DNA from 2 places in the Paraburkholderia nemoris genome. Region 1 is predicted to be linked to the other one. Evidence: predicted binding sites of a transcription regulator. Region 1 holds the regulator's gene; the other holds the start of a gene.
The links. The regulator HrcA, encoded in region 1, represses chaperone genes, less so after heat shock. The targets are predictions, from matches to a motif close to TTAGCACTCNNNNNNNNNGAGTGCTAA.
Positions count from the first base shown of each region.

Region 1 (8,215 bases):
AGCATCAGGCATTGAGCCGCGCGCGCTACTGTGCGGGCGACGCTGAAATCGGCGCGAAATTCGAGCAGATCCGCGAACAGGTGCTGACCACGCCGCGCGAGGCCGCGCCGCTCGCGAAGGAAATCGTCGAGATGCGCGAGCGCGTCGAGGCAGGGCATCCGAACCATACGGCGCTGTTCGACCTGAAGCACGATCGCGGCGGCATGGTTGATATCGAATTCACCGTGCAGTACTGGGTGCTGCTGCATGCGGCGAGCGATCCCGAACTGATCCGCAATACTGGCAACATCGCATTGCTGCGCGAAGTGTCCCGCTTCGGCCTGATGAGCGAGGCGGAAGCGGAGACGGTCGGGGCGGCTTATCGGACCTACCGGAAGTTGCAGCACCAACTGCGGCTGGATGGGATGGAAAAGGCGCGCGTCGATCCGGCGCTCGTGGTGACGGAGCGCGAAGCGGTGCTGAGGCTGTGGAAGCGGGTGTTTGGCTGAGGATCAGCGACGATTTCCAGCCCGCGTTCCTAGGCCGCCAGCATTTCCTTCGCGTGCTTGCGGGTGGTGGCGGTGATCTCCAGGCCGCCGAGCATGCGCGCGACTTCTTCGACGCGGCTCGCGCGGTCGAGTGAGGTCACACTGCTGACCGTGCCGCCTTTACCGTTGCCCGACTTCGCCACCTGGAAATGATGGTCGCCGCGCGCGGCGACTTGCGGCAAGTGCGTGACGCACAGCACCTGACGTGCTTGCCCCAGTTGATGCAGCAAGCGCCCAACCACTTCGGCGACGCCGCCGCCGATTCCGGTATCCACTTCGTCGAAGATCAGGGTTGGAGTCGGACTCGCAGCGCTCGCAATGACCGCGAGAGCGAGGCTGATCCGCGCCAGTTCCCCGCCTGAGGCGACCTTCGCGAGCGGCCGCAGCGGCACGCCGGCATGACCGGCGACGCGGAATTCGACTTGCTCGAGCCCGTGAGCGCCACCTTCCGGCAACGGCATCAAGGCCACTTCGAAGCTGCCGCCTTTCATCGACAGTTCCTGCATGCCGGTTGTCACCGCTGCGCCCAAGGCCTTGCCGGCCTTGGCGCGTGCCTTCGACAGCTTTTTCGCTTCCGCGAGGAAGGCTTCTTTGGCTTTGGCTTCGGCCGCGTGGAGGCTGTCGAGATCGGCGGCGGCGTCGAGCGCGGCAAGTTGGGCGCGACGCGCTTCGTGTTCTTCGGGCAGCGTCTCAGGTTGCAGGCGGAATTTGCGTGCGGCCGAGTGCAGCGCGTCGAGACGCTTTTCGACCTGGGCGAGCCGGTCGGGATCCAGTTCGAGCTTTTGTGCGTAGTGGCTGAGTGAATAGGCCGCTTCCTGCAACTGGATTTCTGCCGGTTCCAGCGCCGCCAGCACGTCGTTCAGCGCCGGGTCGATCTCGGCGAGGTCGCGCACCTTCGACACGATCGAGGCGAGATGCGTGATCATCGCTTCATCAGATTCGGACAGCGCGCCGAGCGCCCCTTGAACACCGTCGATCAGATTGGCCGAGTGCGACAGGCGCCGGTGCTCGGTGTTGACCTCCTCCCATTCGCCCGGTTGCGGCGAAAGTTTGTCCAGCTCGGTGAGCTGCCAGGCGAGACGCTCGCGCTCCAGTTGCAGTTCGCGGTCGCGCGTTTGCGCATGTTCGACCGCCTGAACCTTGTCGCGCCACGACCGCCATGCACGCGTGACGGCTACCGCGGTCTCCGTGAGGCCCGCGTGGGTGTCGAACAGTTCGCGCTGCGCGTCCGGACGCATCAGCAACTGGTGCGCATGCTGCCCGTGAATATCCACCAGCATCTCGCCGACTTCGCGCAACTGCGCGAGCGTCGCCGCCGTCCCGTTGATGAACGCGCGCGAGCGGCCGTTCGCGTCCACCACCCGACGCAGCATGACGGTGCCGCCGTGATGGCCGTCGTCGGCGGTCGTGCCGAGCGCCTGCTCGTCGAGCCATTGCTCGACTTGCGCATGCGTCTCGAATTCCGCGGTAATGTCGGCACGGCTCTCGCCGGTGCGCACCACGTTCGCATCGGCGCGGGCGCCGAGCGCGAGGGCCAGCGCGTCGATCAGGATCGACTTGCCGGCGCCTGTTTCGCCTGAGAAAACGGTAAAGCCGCTGTCGAATTCGAGGTCGAGCGCGGCGACGATGACGAAGTCGCGTATCGAGAGGTGGCGAAGCATGGAGGTCGTCTGGTGAGCTTGAGATTCAGGGTTCGGCGGCGGCGTTCGTGTTCCGGCGGCCCGGCGTTCCGGTTTTCCGGCGTTCGGGGCCGCTCAGGGCTTGGTATCTTCTTCGTGCGACGGGTATTCGTTCCAGTGCAGCTTCTTGCGCAACGTGGCGAAATGGCTGTAGCCGACCGGGTGCAGCATCGGCACCGTATGGCGCGAGCGGCGCACTTCGATCGTGTCGCCCAATTCCAGCGAAGTGAACGACTGCATGTCGAAATTGACGTTCACTTCGCGGCCCGAGACGATCTGGATGCTCACCTTCGAGTCGTCCGGCAGCACGATTGGCCGGTTCGACAACGCATGCGGCGCGATCGGCACCAGTACGATCCCTTGCAATTGCGGATGCAGGATCGGCCCCTGCGAGGATAGCGCGTAGGCCGTCGAACCCGTTGGCGTGGCGACGATCAGGCCGTCCGAGCGCTGGTTGTACATGAAGCGCCCGTCCACCGAGACATGCAGTTCCGCCATCCCCGAGAAACCGCTGCGGTTGACCACCACGTCGTTGAAGGCAAGTGCGTGATAGATCGGGGTGCCGTCGCGCATGATGCGCGCCTCGAGCAGCATGCGCTCTTCGCGCTCGAAGTTCCCGGAGAGCATTTGCGGCACGATCTCGCGCATGTCGGAGATCGGAATGTCGGTAATGAAGCCCAGGCGGCCGTGGTTGATGCCGATCAGCGGCGTGCGGTAGGGCGCAAGCTGGCGGCCAATGCCTAGCATCGTGCCGTCGCCGCCTAGCACCACGGCAACGTCGGCGCGCGCGCCGATCTCGGCCGGACGCAGCGCCGGATAGTCGGTGACGCCGATTTCGGCGGCGGTGTCGGCTTCAAATACGACCTCGAAGCCGCGCTTCGCGATGCACGAGGCGAGCGCGGTCAGCGGCTCGCCGATGCCCGGCGTATTGTTGCGCCCGACGAGCGCGACGGTCTTGAACTGGCTGGTCACTTGCATGCCGGCATTACACCATAGGTAGGGCCTGAAAAGAACCGCAGACAGACCCGGTGACGGGCCTGCGCAAACGGGCTGCCAGCGCATTGGAGGATTATCGTTAGAATGGTGAAACATTGATGACAGGCGCTGCCCCGCCAACAGGTGGCGCGATAGTCAGGGGTTGGCGCCGTTAGCGCTCGCTGTGGCCGCGTCATTGAGCTAAAATTTTCCGTCATGCTAGATCCCCGCGCACAAACCCTCCTCAAAACGCTGATCGAGCGCTATATCGCCGAAGGTCAGCCGGTCGGCTCGCGCACGTTGTCACGCTATTCCGGCCTCGAACTGAGCCCGGCCACGATCCGCAACGTGATGTCCGATCTCGAGGACCTGGGGCTCGTCATCAGTCCGCATACGTCGGCCGGCCGGATCCCGACGCCACGCGGCTACCGGCTGTTCGTCGACACCATGCTGACGGTGGAATCCGCCGCTGACGAAGAAGCGGTGATGCGTATCGTCAAGACTACGCTGCAGGCGGGCGAACCGCAGAAAGTCGTCGCCGCAGCGGCCAGCGTGCTGTCCAATCTGTCGCAGTTCGCCGGTGTGGTGCTTACGCCGCGCCGCAGCCACGTGTTCAAGCAGATCGAATTCATGCGCCTGTCGGACAAGCGCATCCTGCTGATCATCGTGACGCCCGAGGGTGACGTACAGAACCGCATCATGGCAACCCAGCGCGACTTTTCGCCGTCGCAGCTGGTGGAAGCCTCCAATTACATCAACGCGCACTTCGCGGGCCTCTCGTTCGACGACGTGCGCCGCCGCCTGCGCGAAGAAATCGACGAATTGCGTGGCGACATGACCACGCTGATGCATGCCGCGGTCACGGCCAGCACGGATGAGTCCGACACCGGCGAGACCGTGCTGATTTCCGGCGAGCGCAACCTGCTTGAAGTCGCCGACCTGTCGTCGGATATGGCGCGCTTGCGCAAGCTGTTCGATGTGTTCGACCAAAAGACCAGCCTCCTTCAATTGCTCGACGTGTCGAGTCACGCCGCGGGCGTGCAGATCTTCATTGGCGGCGAGTCGAATCTCGTGCCGATCGAGGAAATGAGCGTCGTCACCGCGCCTTATGAGGTGAACGGCAAGATTGTCGGCACGCTCGGCGTGATCGGGCCGACCCGCATGGCTTACAACCGCGTGATCCCAATCGTGGACATCACCGCGCGGCTGCTTTCCCTGACGCTCAGCCAGCAGTAACCTGCGGCCACCGTTGGCCGCGGCACATCTCATGCTGCAAATGATGCGCGACGGCGCGCGTCTTGCCAATTGGCCGAATGGCCAGGGGTCCCTGGCGGACCTTGCAATGGACCGCGCCGCTATAATGAATTCCACCTGAACGACTCTCCGCCCCAAGCGGTTATCCCTGCTGCCTATGCGCTTCGACCTCGAGCGGCCATCACAGAACGCCACGTCACACCGTGTCGCCGTGTTGCTGATCAATCTCGGCACGCCCGACGCGCCGACGCCGCGTGCGGTCCGGCGCTATCTTGCGCAGTTCCTGTCCGATCCGCGTGTGGTCGAAATTCCGGCGCTGCTGTGGCAGGTGATCCTGCGCGTGTTGATTTTGCCGTTCCGGAGCCCCGCGTCAGCGAAGAAGTACGCGGCCGTGTGGATGCCGGAAGGTTCGCCGCTGCGTGTCTTTACGGAGAAGCAGGTGGAGGGTTTGCGCCATCTGCTGCAATTGAACGACTACACGGTGCTGGTCGACTACGCGATGCGCTATGGCACGCCCGGCATTCCGGCCATGCTGAACCAGCTCAAGCTGGCCGGCGCCGAGCGCGTGTTGCTGATGCCCATGTATCCGCAATACTCCTCGTCGACCACGGCCACGGCTTTCGACGACGCCTTTTCGGCCTTGAAGCGCATGCGCAATCAGCCGGAAATCCGTACGGTGCGCCAGTACGCCGATCATCCGGCGTATATCGCCGCGCTCGCCGCTCAGGTGCACCACTACTGGCACCAGCACGGCCGGCCGGATTTCGCGGCAGGCGACAAGCTGGTGCTGAGTTTTCACGGCGTGCCCAAGCGCACGATGGATCTCGGTGATCCGTACCACGAGCAATGCCAGCAGACCGGCGCATTGTTGACGCAGGCATTGGGCTTGACGCAGGTGGAATGCCGCGTCACGTTTCAGTCGCGCTTCGGCAAGGCTGAGTGGCTGCAGCCGTACACCGCACCCACGCTGAAGGAATTGGGCTCGGCGGGCGTGCGGCGTGCCGACGTGTTCTGTCCGGGTTTTACCGCCGACTGCCTTGAAACGATCGAAGAAATCGGCATGGAGGTGCGCGACGAGTTCCTGCAGGCGGGCGGTAAGGAATTTCATCGGATTCCCTGCCTGAACGCCTCGCAGCCGTGGATTGCCGCGCTTGGCGAGATCGTCGCGCAGAATCTGCAGGGCTGGCCCGTGCAAGCAGTGCCGGTGCCGCACACGACTGGGGCTTAAGCAGGCTCATGAACTACAGGATTTCAACCGAACCGGGCGCGAAGCTGCGCATCGACAAATGGCTTTGGGCGGCGCGCTTCTTCAAGACACGCTCGCTCGCGGCGGATGCCGTCGAAAAAGCGCACGTGCGCATCGGCGGCGCGAGCGTCAAACCGGCCAAGGAGGTGCGCGTAGGCGACCTGGTCGAGATCGAAATCGAGCGGATTGTCTGGCAGGTGGAAGTGCTGGGCGTATGCGACGTGCGCGGCCCGGCCAGCGTCGCGCAGACGCTTTATGCGGAAACGGAAGAGAGCAAGGTGAAGCGGCAGGTCGAGCAGGAGCGGCGCAAGACATACCGCGAACCGGCCGCCGCTTTGCATGGCAGGCCGACCAAGCGCGACCGGCGCACTATCGACAAACTTTCAGGTGGGGATTGAACAATTGTTCCATCGTCGCGTGCACACCGCCGTATTCGGTGGTGTGATCGTTGACGGCCCCGGACATGCAGATGGTCGTGGTGCCCGCGATCAGTACCAATGCGACCACCGATATTGCAAAGGTCAGTTTCACGGTACTCCCCTTGGGAAGATTCAGATGGAAACAGGCGAATCAGGTGGAATTGAAAATTATCGGTAAGGCTTACGTTAGATTAGGGTTAACGTGTCTTTTCCGACGCTTTAATGGAGCATAGGCCACTTGTTGAGCGCACTCAATCTCAATCTGATTGCGACGCAATAATGGTTGTAACCGGGCATTTCTGCCGCACGTCCGCGGTGTGAAAAGTTCCGGGAGAGGCGCTTGAATTGGGTCTTTCCGGCCCCATCTGCCGTTTCGATACGCGTTAACGTAGTAAGTTGTCTGTCGCAATTTTGCAACGCACAAATTGCGGCGGTTTTCGACGCGTTGCCGCCACCGATAGCTTTAACTTTTAAACGACTTTCAGCGACATGGAAAACACGCAAGAGAACCCGACGAGCCAGAATCCCACGCCCGCCGACGAAACCGCGCGCCAGGCCGCCGAGGCTGCGGCGCCCCAGCAGGACGCGGCTGCAAACGCAGCGCCTGAAGCGCCGGCAACCGGCGCGGAAGCCGCATTGGCCGAAGCAGAAGCCAAGCTTGCCGAGATGCAGGAAAGCTTCCTGCGGGCAAAGGCGGAGACTGAGAACGTGCGCCGCCGCGCCCAGGAAGATGTCGCCAAGGCCCACAAGTTCGCGATCGAAAGCTTCGCTGAGCATTTGCTGCCGGTGGTCGACAGTCTCGAGGCGGCGGTTGCCCACTCGTCCGACGACCTGCAGAAGGTCCGCGAAGGCGTCGAACTCACGTTGCGCCAGCTCTCCGGCGCGCTGGAAAAGGGCCGCGTCGTCGCCCTGAACCCGGTTGGTGAGAAGTTCGACCCGCACCGCCATCAGGCTATTTCGATGGTGCCGGCCGACCAGGAACCGAACACCGTCGTTGCTGTGCTGCAAAAAGGCTTCGTGATCGCCGACCGCGTGCTGCGTCCGGCCCTTGTGACTGTCGCGGCGCCGAAGTAAGCAGCCCACGCTGCGGCACGGGCCGCAGCAGAAGCCGTTTATCAGCCGGGCCGCCTGACAGGCGCCGTTATGGCCAACATTCCCGTCGACGCCACTGCGGTCATGCTCTGCAGCGTGCCCACATGGCTCTTCTTTTGCCGAGGCCAGCGGCTCGGCCGGGCAACCGGCCAGCACGGCCTTGGGCAGTTCGAGGCGACGGTCGCGGTCGCGCGGGAAACGATCCGTGCGGCCAATGTGGTCGGCAGCGCGGCAAATGGTGAAAAAAGCGGCAAAAGTTCGACCGATTGAAAAAAATTAAAGACCGCATCGCAAAAGAGGTCTTGAAAACGATGCGGACGCACTTATGTTGAGTGCAGGTAGGAATTCAGAGCGGATCGCCGTACCGCCAGATGGGCAAAAACGGCGATTCCCGCAGCGATCAAAGTCAGGAGATTAGTAAAAATGGGCAAAATCATCGGTATCGACCTCGGCACGACCAACTCGTGCGTGGCGATCATGGAAGGCAATTCGGTCAAGGTGATCGAGAACTCGGAAGGCGCGCGCACCACGCCGTCGATCATCGCTTACATGGAAGACGGCGAGATTCTCGTCGGCGCGCCTGCGAAGCGTCAGTCGGTCACGAACCCGAAGAACACGCTGTACGCGGTCAAGCGCCTGATCGGTCGCCGCTTCGAAGAAAAGGAAGTGCAGAAAGACATCGCTCTGATGCCTTACAAGATCATGAAAGCCGATAACGGCGATGCATGGATCGAAGTGCGCGACCAGAAGCTCGCACCGCCGCAAATCTCGGCGGAAACGCTGCGCAAGATGAAGAAGACCGCTGAAGATTACCTCGGCGAGCCGGTCACCGAAGCCGTGATTACGGTTCCCGCGTACTTCAACGACAGCCAGCGTCAGGCTACCAAAGACGCAGGCCGCATCGCCGGTCTGGAAGTGAAGCGGATCATCAACGAACCGACCGCAGCCGCTCTGGCATTCGGTCTGGACAAGGCCGAAAAGGGCGACCGCAAGATCGCGGTGTATGACTTGGGCGGCGGCACG
Region 1 covers NZ_CAJNBO010000025.1:83,942-92,156, reverse strand. Annotated here, with positions in the region: gene glnE (bifunctional [glutamate--ammonia ligase]-adenylyl-L-tyrosine phosphorylase/[glutamate--ammonia-ligase] adenylyltransferase) at 1-488, shown strand, start outside; gene recN (DNA repair protein RecN) at 518-2,188, opposite strand; gene KHO33_RS31285 (NAD kinase) at 2,282-3,184, opposite strand; gene hrcA (heat-inducible transcriptional repressor HrcA) at 3,398-4,417, shown strand; gene hemH (ferrochelatase) at 4,593-5,663, shown strand; gene KHO33_RS31270 (RNA-binding S4 domain-containing protein) at 5,672-6,079, shown strand; gene KHO33_RS31265 (hypothetical protein) at 6,051-6,212, opposite strand; gene grpE (nucleotide exchange factor GrpE) at 6,590-7,174, shown strand; gene KHO33_RS31255 (hypothetical protein) at 7,244-7,462, shown strand; gene dnaK (molecular chaperone DnaK) at 7,616-8,215, shown strand, end outside.

Region 2 (8,215 bases), on a different contig from region 1:
GCACGCGCGGACTGGCGCTCCCGCCGCATCGTCTCGCGGGATCGCCGGTCCGCCGGACCGCCTCGCCGCTATAGATGCGATACTCACACCAGATAGCGTCCTTTGAATTCCCTGGCCGACCGCCCCAAGGCGGCGCGCCCTCGTCCCACTGCGCCCGATGACCGACTCCGCCGACACCGCCAATCTTTTCCCCTGCGCCCGCTATATCAAGGAAATCGGCCGCGGCCCGAACGGCGCCCGCGCGCTGACTGCCGAAGATACGCGCACGCTTTACACCGCGATGCTCGACGGCCGCGTGGCCGATCTCGAACTCGGCGCCGTGCTGCTCGCGTATCGCGTGAAAGGCGAAACCGCCGACGAACTCGCGGCCATGCTGGCCGGCGCGCAGGCGTCGTTCGAACCGCTTCATCTGCCGCACGCGGCATTCCGGCCCGTGTCCATACCCACCTACAACGGCGCGCGCAAACAGCCCAACCTTGTGCCGCTGCTCGCGCTGCTGCTGGCACGCGAAGGTGTGCCGGTGCTGGTGCATGGCGTGACGGAAGATCCGGGCCGCGTGACGAGCGCTGAAATCTTCACACATCTGCAGATTCCGCACGCGCGATCGCACGCCGACATCGAAGACGGTCTCGCCGAGCGCCGTCTCGCGTTCGCACGGATCGAAGTACTCGCGCCGAAGCTCGCGCATCTTCTCTCGCTGCGGCGGCGGATGGGCGTGCGCAATTCAACGCACACACTCGTGAAAATTCTGCAACCGTTCGCGCCCGCCGGGCTGCGGCTCGTGAACTACACGCATCCGCCGTATCGCGACAGTCTCACGCAACTGTTCAACACGCACCCGGCCGCCGCGGAGGGCGGCGCCCTGCTCGCGCGCGGCACCGAAGGCGAAGCGGTGGCCGACACGCGCCGCCAGGTGCAAGTGGATTGGCTGCACGACGGCATCTGCGAAACGCGCGTGCCGCACGAGCGCTCGTCGCCCGACGCGCCTGAAGTCGACTTGCCCGAAGCGCGCGACGCCTCGACCACAGCCGCCTGGATCGACGCCGTGTTGCGCGGCGAAGCGCCTGTCCCGAGCGCGATCGAACGGCAAGTGGAGCTGATCGTCGACGTCGCGAAAATTCCCGTTTGACGTGCGCGGCGTAAGTGCAACGCGGCGCTTGCGGCATTGCACTCACGCGCCAGGATGGCGGCCGCGGGTTGACACGCCGCTGCGAGCCGTCATACATTAGACCCATGCGTTCCCTTCCGAACACCCTCCGAATTACCTCCGGCCGCCTAGCGCGGCCCCTATCGCTACGTCTAGCGTAAGTCAGACGTAGCGCCGCGCGTTGGCAGCCTGAATCACCCAGATTAGTTGCCCAAAGCGCGGTCCTCAAAGCAGTTCCGCAGTTACTGTCTCACCCCCGACCGTAGTTCTTCACAACCTGTAGTCGTTTGCGTTCGTCCGTTTACCCTTCGGACGAAGCGCGAGGGTCAATTTCATGTTGCGCAATCCCGCTGAAAAATACCGCCCCTTTCCCGCAGTGCGCCTCACCGGGCGCAAATGGCCGAGCCGCACGATCAACCAGGCGCCGATCTGGATGAGCACCGATCTGCGCGACGGCAATCAGGCGCTCATCGAGCCGATGAATGCCGCGCAAAAGCTCGAATTCTTCGAGATGCTGGTGGCGATCGGCTTCAAGGAAATCGAAGTCGGTTTCCCGTCGGCCTCGCAAACCGACTTCGATTTCGTGCGCAAGCTGATCGAAGAAAAGCGCATTCCCGACGACGTGACGATCGAAGTGTTCGTGCCCTCGCGCGCTGAACTGATTGCGCGCACGTTCGAATCGCTGGAGGGCGCGCCGCGCGCCATCGTGCACCTGTACAACGCGATCTGCCCGTCATTTCGCAAGATCGTCTTCAACCAGTCGAAGGTGCAGATCAAGGCACTGGCGGTGGAAGGCACGCGCCTCATCAAGGAACATGCGCAGGCGCGGCCCGAGACGCACTGGACGTTCCAGTATTCGCCCGAGACCTTCAACACGACCGAACTCCCCTACGCGCGCGAAGTATGCGACGCAGTCGCGCAGACCTGGCGGCCCACGCGCGACCACAAGATGATCATCAACCTGCCCGCAAGCGTCGAAGCCGCAACACCGAACGTGTTCGCCGATCAGATCGAATGGATGGACCGCAATCTCAGCTATCGCGACAGCATCGTGCTGTCGGTGCATCCGCATAACGATCGCGGCACCGCCGTGGCCGCTACGGAACTGGCGCTGCTGGCGGGCGCGGATCGCGTCGAAGGATGTCTGTTCGGCAATGGCGAGCGCACCGGCAACATGGACCTCGTTACGCTCGCGATGAACCTTCACGCGCAGGGCGTCGATCCGGGCCTCGACTTTTCAGACATTGATGCGGTGCGGCGCGTGGTCGAGCGATGCAATCAGATTCCGGTGCATCCGCGGCATCCGTATGCGAGTGAAGCTGCAAAGCGGCCGGTGTGGAGCGATGAGGATCTGCAGCGCGTAGCTGCCTGAGTGACTTGAGACGGGGCGGAGCCGCCCTCCCCGTTTGGACCGCATTAGCGGCGGCGCAACTGGATCAAAACCCGCCTGGTCGACCCACCACGAGGCGGCAAATTCAGCATGAGCGGTGCAACCCGCATGCTCGTGCCGTTCGAGCGCTCACAAGGCGCTCACCAACTGCGACTAGCGAAACGGAGTGGGCTCACAAGGCTCACTCGATCGCGCAACGCGTCGCCTGCCAGGCGATCAGACGCCATTGCCCATCTTCCTGTGTGTGAATCGCCGTGTACGCGATCGGAAACAGCAGCGCGCCGTTGTTCGCTTCCATTTCGATCAGCGCGCGCCCGGTGACGACGCAGGTCTCGCGCCCCACCAGCAGCACTTCTTGCGACTGCACTTCGATCTGCCGATAGCGGCGGCGCCCGGCGGTAATACCGTCGATGAACTGTCGCTTCGTTTCACGCTTGCCGTTCGTATGGACATAGCTCACGTTCTCCGCGAGCAGCGTATCGAGCGACTGTCCGTCGCCGTCGACCATCGCACGGAAGCGCTCACGCTCGAGCCCGCGAATCGCTTCGATTGTCTTTGCCGCCATTGCTCAGCCCCTTGCACCGGTAAGCCGAACGTGGCCACGGTCGTCAGAAGTTATATTGCAAATATAGCTGGTGGAAATTTATACCAGGATTCGGCTCTTTGATACCGCCATTGGAAATATGCTGGAAGCGGTAGCCCGCCTGGTACTGCTGGTGACTGCCGAATTGCAGGCCGACTCCCGCCATGGAGGCGAACTGGAACGCGGTCGCGAGCGTGAGGTCAGTGGAGATTCTCGGACTCGTCAGAAGGCGGATACCGGCACCCGCTTCGATGTAAGGGCGAATCGCACCCGCTCCGTCGATGAAGCGAATGATCGGCGTCACACCGATCTCGCCGATGTTCTCGTGCACATTTCCTTCGTCGGTATGCCACCAGGCCACGTGCGCTTCGCCGATCAGCGAAAAGTGCCAATCACCGATCTGCCACCACGTCAGATTCGGATCCCAGACCAGGCCGAGATCGAGTTTTTTAATGTGGTGATCTCCGAGGCCACCGGCTATCTGCACGCCGAACTGGTCGGCTGCCGCCAGTCCCGAAGCGCCAAACAGGATGACCGCCAGGATGGCCGCTGAAGCGCCTTTTAGAACCAGACCACGCAACGAATTTTTTTTGTTCTTCATCGCACACCCGAGCTAGCCGAACGTTGGTCAACGGAACAATGTCCCGTTTATTCTAAAGACAATGTACATCCGGTGGATCGTATGAAGAAAGTGAAATTTTCGCAATTAGTCACTTCTATTTTAGAAAATATCGGTCACTTATAAGAATGAAGGCGTTTTGTCAGGTAAATCCTGCGGCCCGCACACATCTGCCCGTAAAGGTATACCATGACTATCAAAACCAAAATTTCAATAGGAATTTGCGGAACTTGGATGTCCCTACGGCCTCTAAGTATTAGCACTCGATAAATCAGAGTGCTAACATCCAACGCTGGAGTCGTTTTAACTGAATACGCTTTTGTCTGATTCCAAAGGAGTTTCCTACGTGAGCCATGCAATGACCCTTCCGAGTACTTTGAGCCCGTCGTCGGCTAAGGCCGCTTCGGCAGGTGCGCTGGCGCTCTCGCATTCCTCGCTGCTGCCCGGTCAACTGGGCAATATCGACGCCTACATCCAGGCCGTAAATCGGATTCCGATGCTGACGCCGGCGGAAGAACGCCAGTTCGCCACCGAATTTCGCGAGCAGGACAACCTTGGGTCCGCGCGCCGTCTCGTCCTGTCGCACCTGCGGCTGGTCGTATCGATCGCGCGCAATTACCTGGGTTATGGGCTGCCGCATGCCGACCTGATCCAGGAAGGCAATATCGGCCTGATGAAGGCCGTGAAGCGCTTTGACCCCGAGCAAAACGTACGCCTCGTGTCGTACGCCATGCACTGGATCAAGGCTGAGATCCACGAATACATTCTGCGCAACTGGCGGATGGTGAAGGTCGCCACCACCAAGGCGCAGCGCAAGCTGTTCTTCAACCTGCGCAGCCACAAGCAGGGTCTGGGTGCATTCACGCCGGACGAGATCGAAGGTCTCGCCAAAGAGCTGAACGTCAAGCGTGAAGAAGTGGCCGAGATGGAAACGCGCTTGTCCGGCGGCGATATCGCGCTGGAAGGCCAGGTCGAAGACGGCGAAGAGTCGTACGCGCCGATCGCCTACCTCGCCGACTCGCATAGCGAGCCGACTGCCGTGCTGGCTTCGCGCCAACGCGACAAGCTGCAAAGCGACGGTATCGCGAGCGCGCTTGACGCGCTGGACGCCCGCAGCCGCCGCATCATCGAGGCACGCTGGCTGAAGGTGGAAGACGACGGTTCGGGTGGCTCGACGCTGCACGAACTGGCCGACGAGTTCGGCGTGTCGGCCGAACGCATTCGCCAGATCGAGGCGAGCGCAATGAAGAAAATGCGCGGCGCGTTGACTGAATATGCGTAACACTTAAAGCTCGCGTCGTGCCGGCTCGTCCGGCGCGCACTGTTTCGCTGCAAAGCCCTGCCCTCGCAAGAAGGCAGGGCTTTTTTGTGCCCACTCGCCGATACGTGCTCTCAATCGCAAAGCAAACGCGCTCGCACTCGCACTCGCTCACTCAAGAACATGCCAGCCAAACACGTGTTTCTTGACGTATCACAACCCTCATAGCAATACTGTCCGCACGGTGCGACGTTCGCGACCCAATGCCGCAGTGCCGAACTTACGCGCGCAAGGTCATTGCTCCTAGAATCGGGATGAACTCGCCAGGTCCCTGAAACGGCCTGGATCCAGCCGGTTAAACCGGTGTGAAGTTGCCTTCTACCGATCATGACCATAGCCCTGAATCGCAATAGCAACCCTCGCTCGAGCCTGCGCAAGCGGCTCGCTGCCTGGGCGCGCGGTCCGACGCTGGCGCGGGATATCGCCATCGTCCTTGCCATCAAATTCGCACTGCTGATGGCGCTCAAGTACGCATTTTTCAATCATCCGCAGGCGGAGCATATGTCGCTGCCGCCTGAACAAGTCGCGCAGGCGCTGCTGTCCGTGCCTGCCTCGCATCCGTCCCAAGGTGGTCAACATGCCCGTTAGCGAAGTCGTAGAACTGTCGCGCCTCCAGTTCGCCATCACGGCGCTTTATCACTTTCTGTTCGTGCCGCTCACGCTCGGTCTGTCCTGGCTGCTCGTCATCATGGAGTCCGTCTATGTGATGACCGGCAAGCAGATCTACAAGGACATGACCCAGTTCTGGGGCAAGCTGTTCGGCATCAACTTTGCGATGGGCGTCACCACCGGTCTCACGCTGGAGTTCCAGTTCGGCACCAACTGGTCGTACTACTCGCACTATGTCGGCGACATCTTCGGCGTGCCGCTGGCCGTTGAAGGGTTGATGGCGTTCTTCCTCGAGTCGACATTCGTCGGTTTGTTCTTCTTCGGCTGGAACCGGCTCTCGAAAGTGCAGCACGTGAGCGTCACATTCCTCGTTGCGCTCGGTTCGAACCTGTCGGCGCTGTGGATTCTGGTGGCCAACGGCTGGATGAACAATCCGGTCGGCGCCACCTTCAACTACCAGACCATGCGCATGGAGCTCGACAGCATCTTCTCGGTGCTGTTCAATCCGGTCGCGCAGGTGAAGTTCGTGCACACCGTGTCGGCCGGTTACGTCACCGCTTCGATGTTCGTGCTCGGTGTGTCGTCGTGGTATCTGCTGAAGCGCCGCGACACCGAGTTCGCCTTGCGCTCGTTCGCTATCGCCGCCGGCTTCGGTTTGGCCTCGACACTGTGCGTGATCGTGCTCGGCGACGAATCCGGTTACCGCACTGGCGAAGTTCAGCAGGTCAAGCTGGCCGCCATCGAATCCGAATGGGAAACGGCCCCCGCACCTGCACCGTTCACGATCATCGGCATTCCGAATCAGAAGGAAGAACGCACCGACTATGCGATCCGGATTCCATATGCGCTCGGCCTCATCGCCACGCGCTCAATCGACGAACCGGTGGTCGGCCTGAAAGACCTGATGGCGCAGAACGAAGTGCGCATCAAAAACGGCATGCTCGCCTACGCCGCACTGCAAAAGCTGAAGCAAGGCGATGTCACGGACGAAGCCAAAGCCGCTTTCGACGCACACAAGAAAGACCTCGGCTACGGCCTGATGCTCAAGCAGTTCACTCCGAACGTCACCGATGCCACGCCGGATCAGATCGTGCAGGCCGCCAAGAAGACGATTCCGCCTGTGGCGCCCGTGTTCTTCTCGTTCCGCCTGATGGTCGGCCTCGGCATTCTGTTTCTTGCGACCTTCGTGCTGGCGTTCTGGTTTTGCGCTCAGCGCTCCCTGCTCCTGGAGAAACGCCGCTGGTTCCTGCGCTGGGCTGTGTGGGCAATTCCGTTGCCGTGGCTCGCCGCTGAATTCGGCTGGATCGTTGCTGAAGTGGGCCGTCAACCGTGGACCATTGCCGGCATTCTGCCGACCGCATTGTCCGCATCGAGTCTGACACCGGGCGATCTGTACCTGAGCATTGCCGGCTTCGTCGTGTTCTACACGGTGCTGTTCATCATCGAAATCATGCTGATGTTCAAGTACGCGCGGCTCGGGCCTTCGTCGCTGCACACGGGGCGCTATCACCACGAACAACAACAGCCGCTGAATCAGTCGCTGCCGACCAACACGGCCGCATGATTCGCCGCCACTCTGTTCCAAGGGAAAGATCATCATGGATTACGCAACCCTCAAACTGATCTGGTGGGTGTTGATCGGCGTGCTGCTGATCGGCTTCGCGCTCACCGACGGCTTCGACATGGGCGCGGCGATTCTGCTGCCGTTCATCGCCAAAACCGATGCCGAGCGACGCATCGTCGTCAACACGGTCGGCGCAACGTGGGAAGGCAACCAGGTGTGGCTCATCACAGCGGGTGGCGCGATGTTCGCCGCGTGGCCGCTGGTGTACGCCGCGTCGTTCTCCGGCTTCTACTTCGCGATGCTGCTCGTGCTGTTCTCGCTGTTTTTTCGGCCGGTCGGCTTCGACTACCGCAGCAAGCGTGAAGACCCGCGCTGGCGCAGCGCATGGGATTGGGCGTTGTTTGTCGGCGGCTTCGTGCCGGCGTTGGTGTTCGGCGTGGCCTTCGGCAACCTGCTGCAAGGCGTGCCGTTCTCGTTCGACACCGATCTGCGCGTTACGTATCACGGCAGTTTCTTCGCGCTGCTCAACCCGTTCGCCGTACTGTGCGGACTCGTCAGCGTGTCGATGCTGGCCGCGCACGGCGCAGCCTTCGTGAAGATGAAGGCGGACGACGTCGTTGCCGAGCGTGCATCGCTCGCGCTGCGGATCGCTTCGCTCGCGGCCGTGGTGCTGTTCCTGCTTGCCGGCGCACTGATTGCTACGATGATCGGCGGCTATCAGATCGTCGACGCCGCGCCGCTCGATACGGTGGCCAACCCGCTGCTGAAGAACGTGATCGGAGCGCCCGGTTTGTGGCTCACCAACTACGCAAACTATCCGTGGATGGTGATCGCGCCCGTGGCCGGCCTCGTGGGTGGCGTGCTTGCCTTGTTGCTGGCGCGCTCGCGTTTTGAAAAGAGCGCCTTCCTGTCGACCTCGCTGATGATCATCGGCGTGATCCTGACGGCGGGCTTCTCGATGTTCCCGTTCATCATGCCCTCTTCG
Region 2 covers NZ_CAJNBO010000016.1:133,854-142,068, forward strand. Annotated here, with positions in the region: gene ybiB (DNA-binding protein YbiB) at 158-1,129, shown strand; partial or broken gene KHO33_RS24515 (2-isopropylmalate synthase) at 1,482-2,465, shown strand; gene KHO33_RS24520 (nuclear transport factor 2 family protein) at 2,719-3,102, opposite strand; gene KHO33_RS24525 (acyloxyacyl hydrolase) at 3,146-3,721, opposite strand; gene rpoH (RNA polymerase sigma factor RpoH) at 4,086-5,021, shown strand; gene cydP (cytochrome oxidase putative small subunit CydP) at 5,385-5,645, shown strand; gene KHO33_RS24540 (cytochrome ubiquinol oxidase subunit I) at 5,635-7,230, shown strand; gene cydB (cytochrome d ubiquinol oxidase subunit II) at 7,265-8,215, shown strand, end outside.
Region 2: a site for HrcA is predicted at 3,996-4,022, ahead of rpoH (RNA polymerase sigma factor RpoH). Genes of this name have one in related genera too.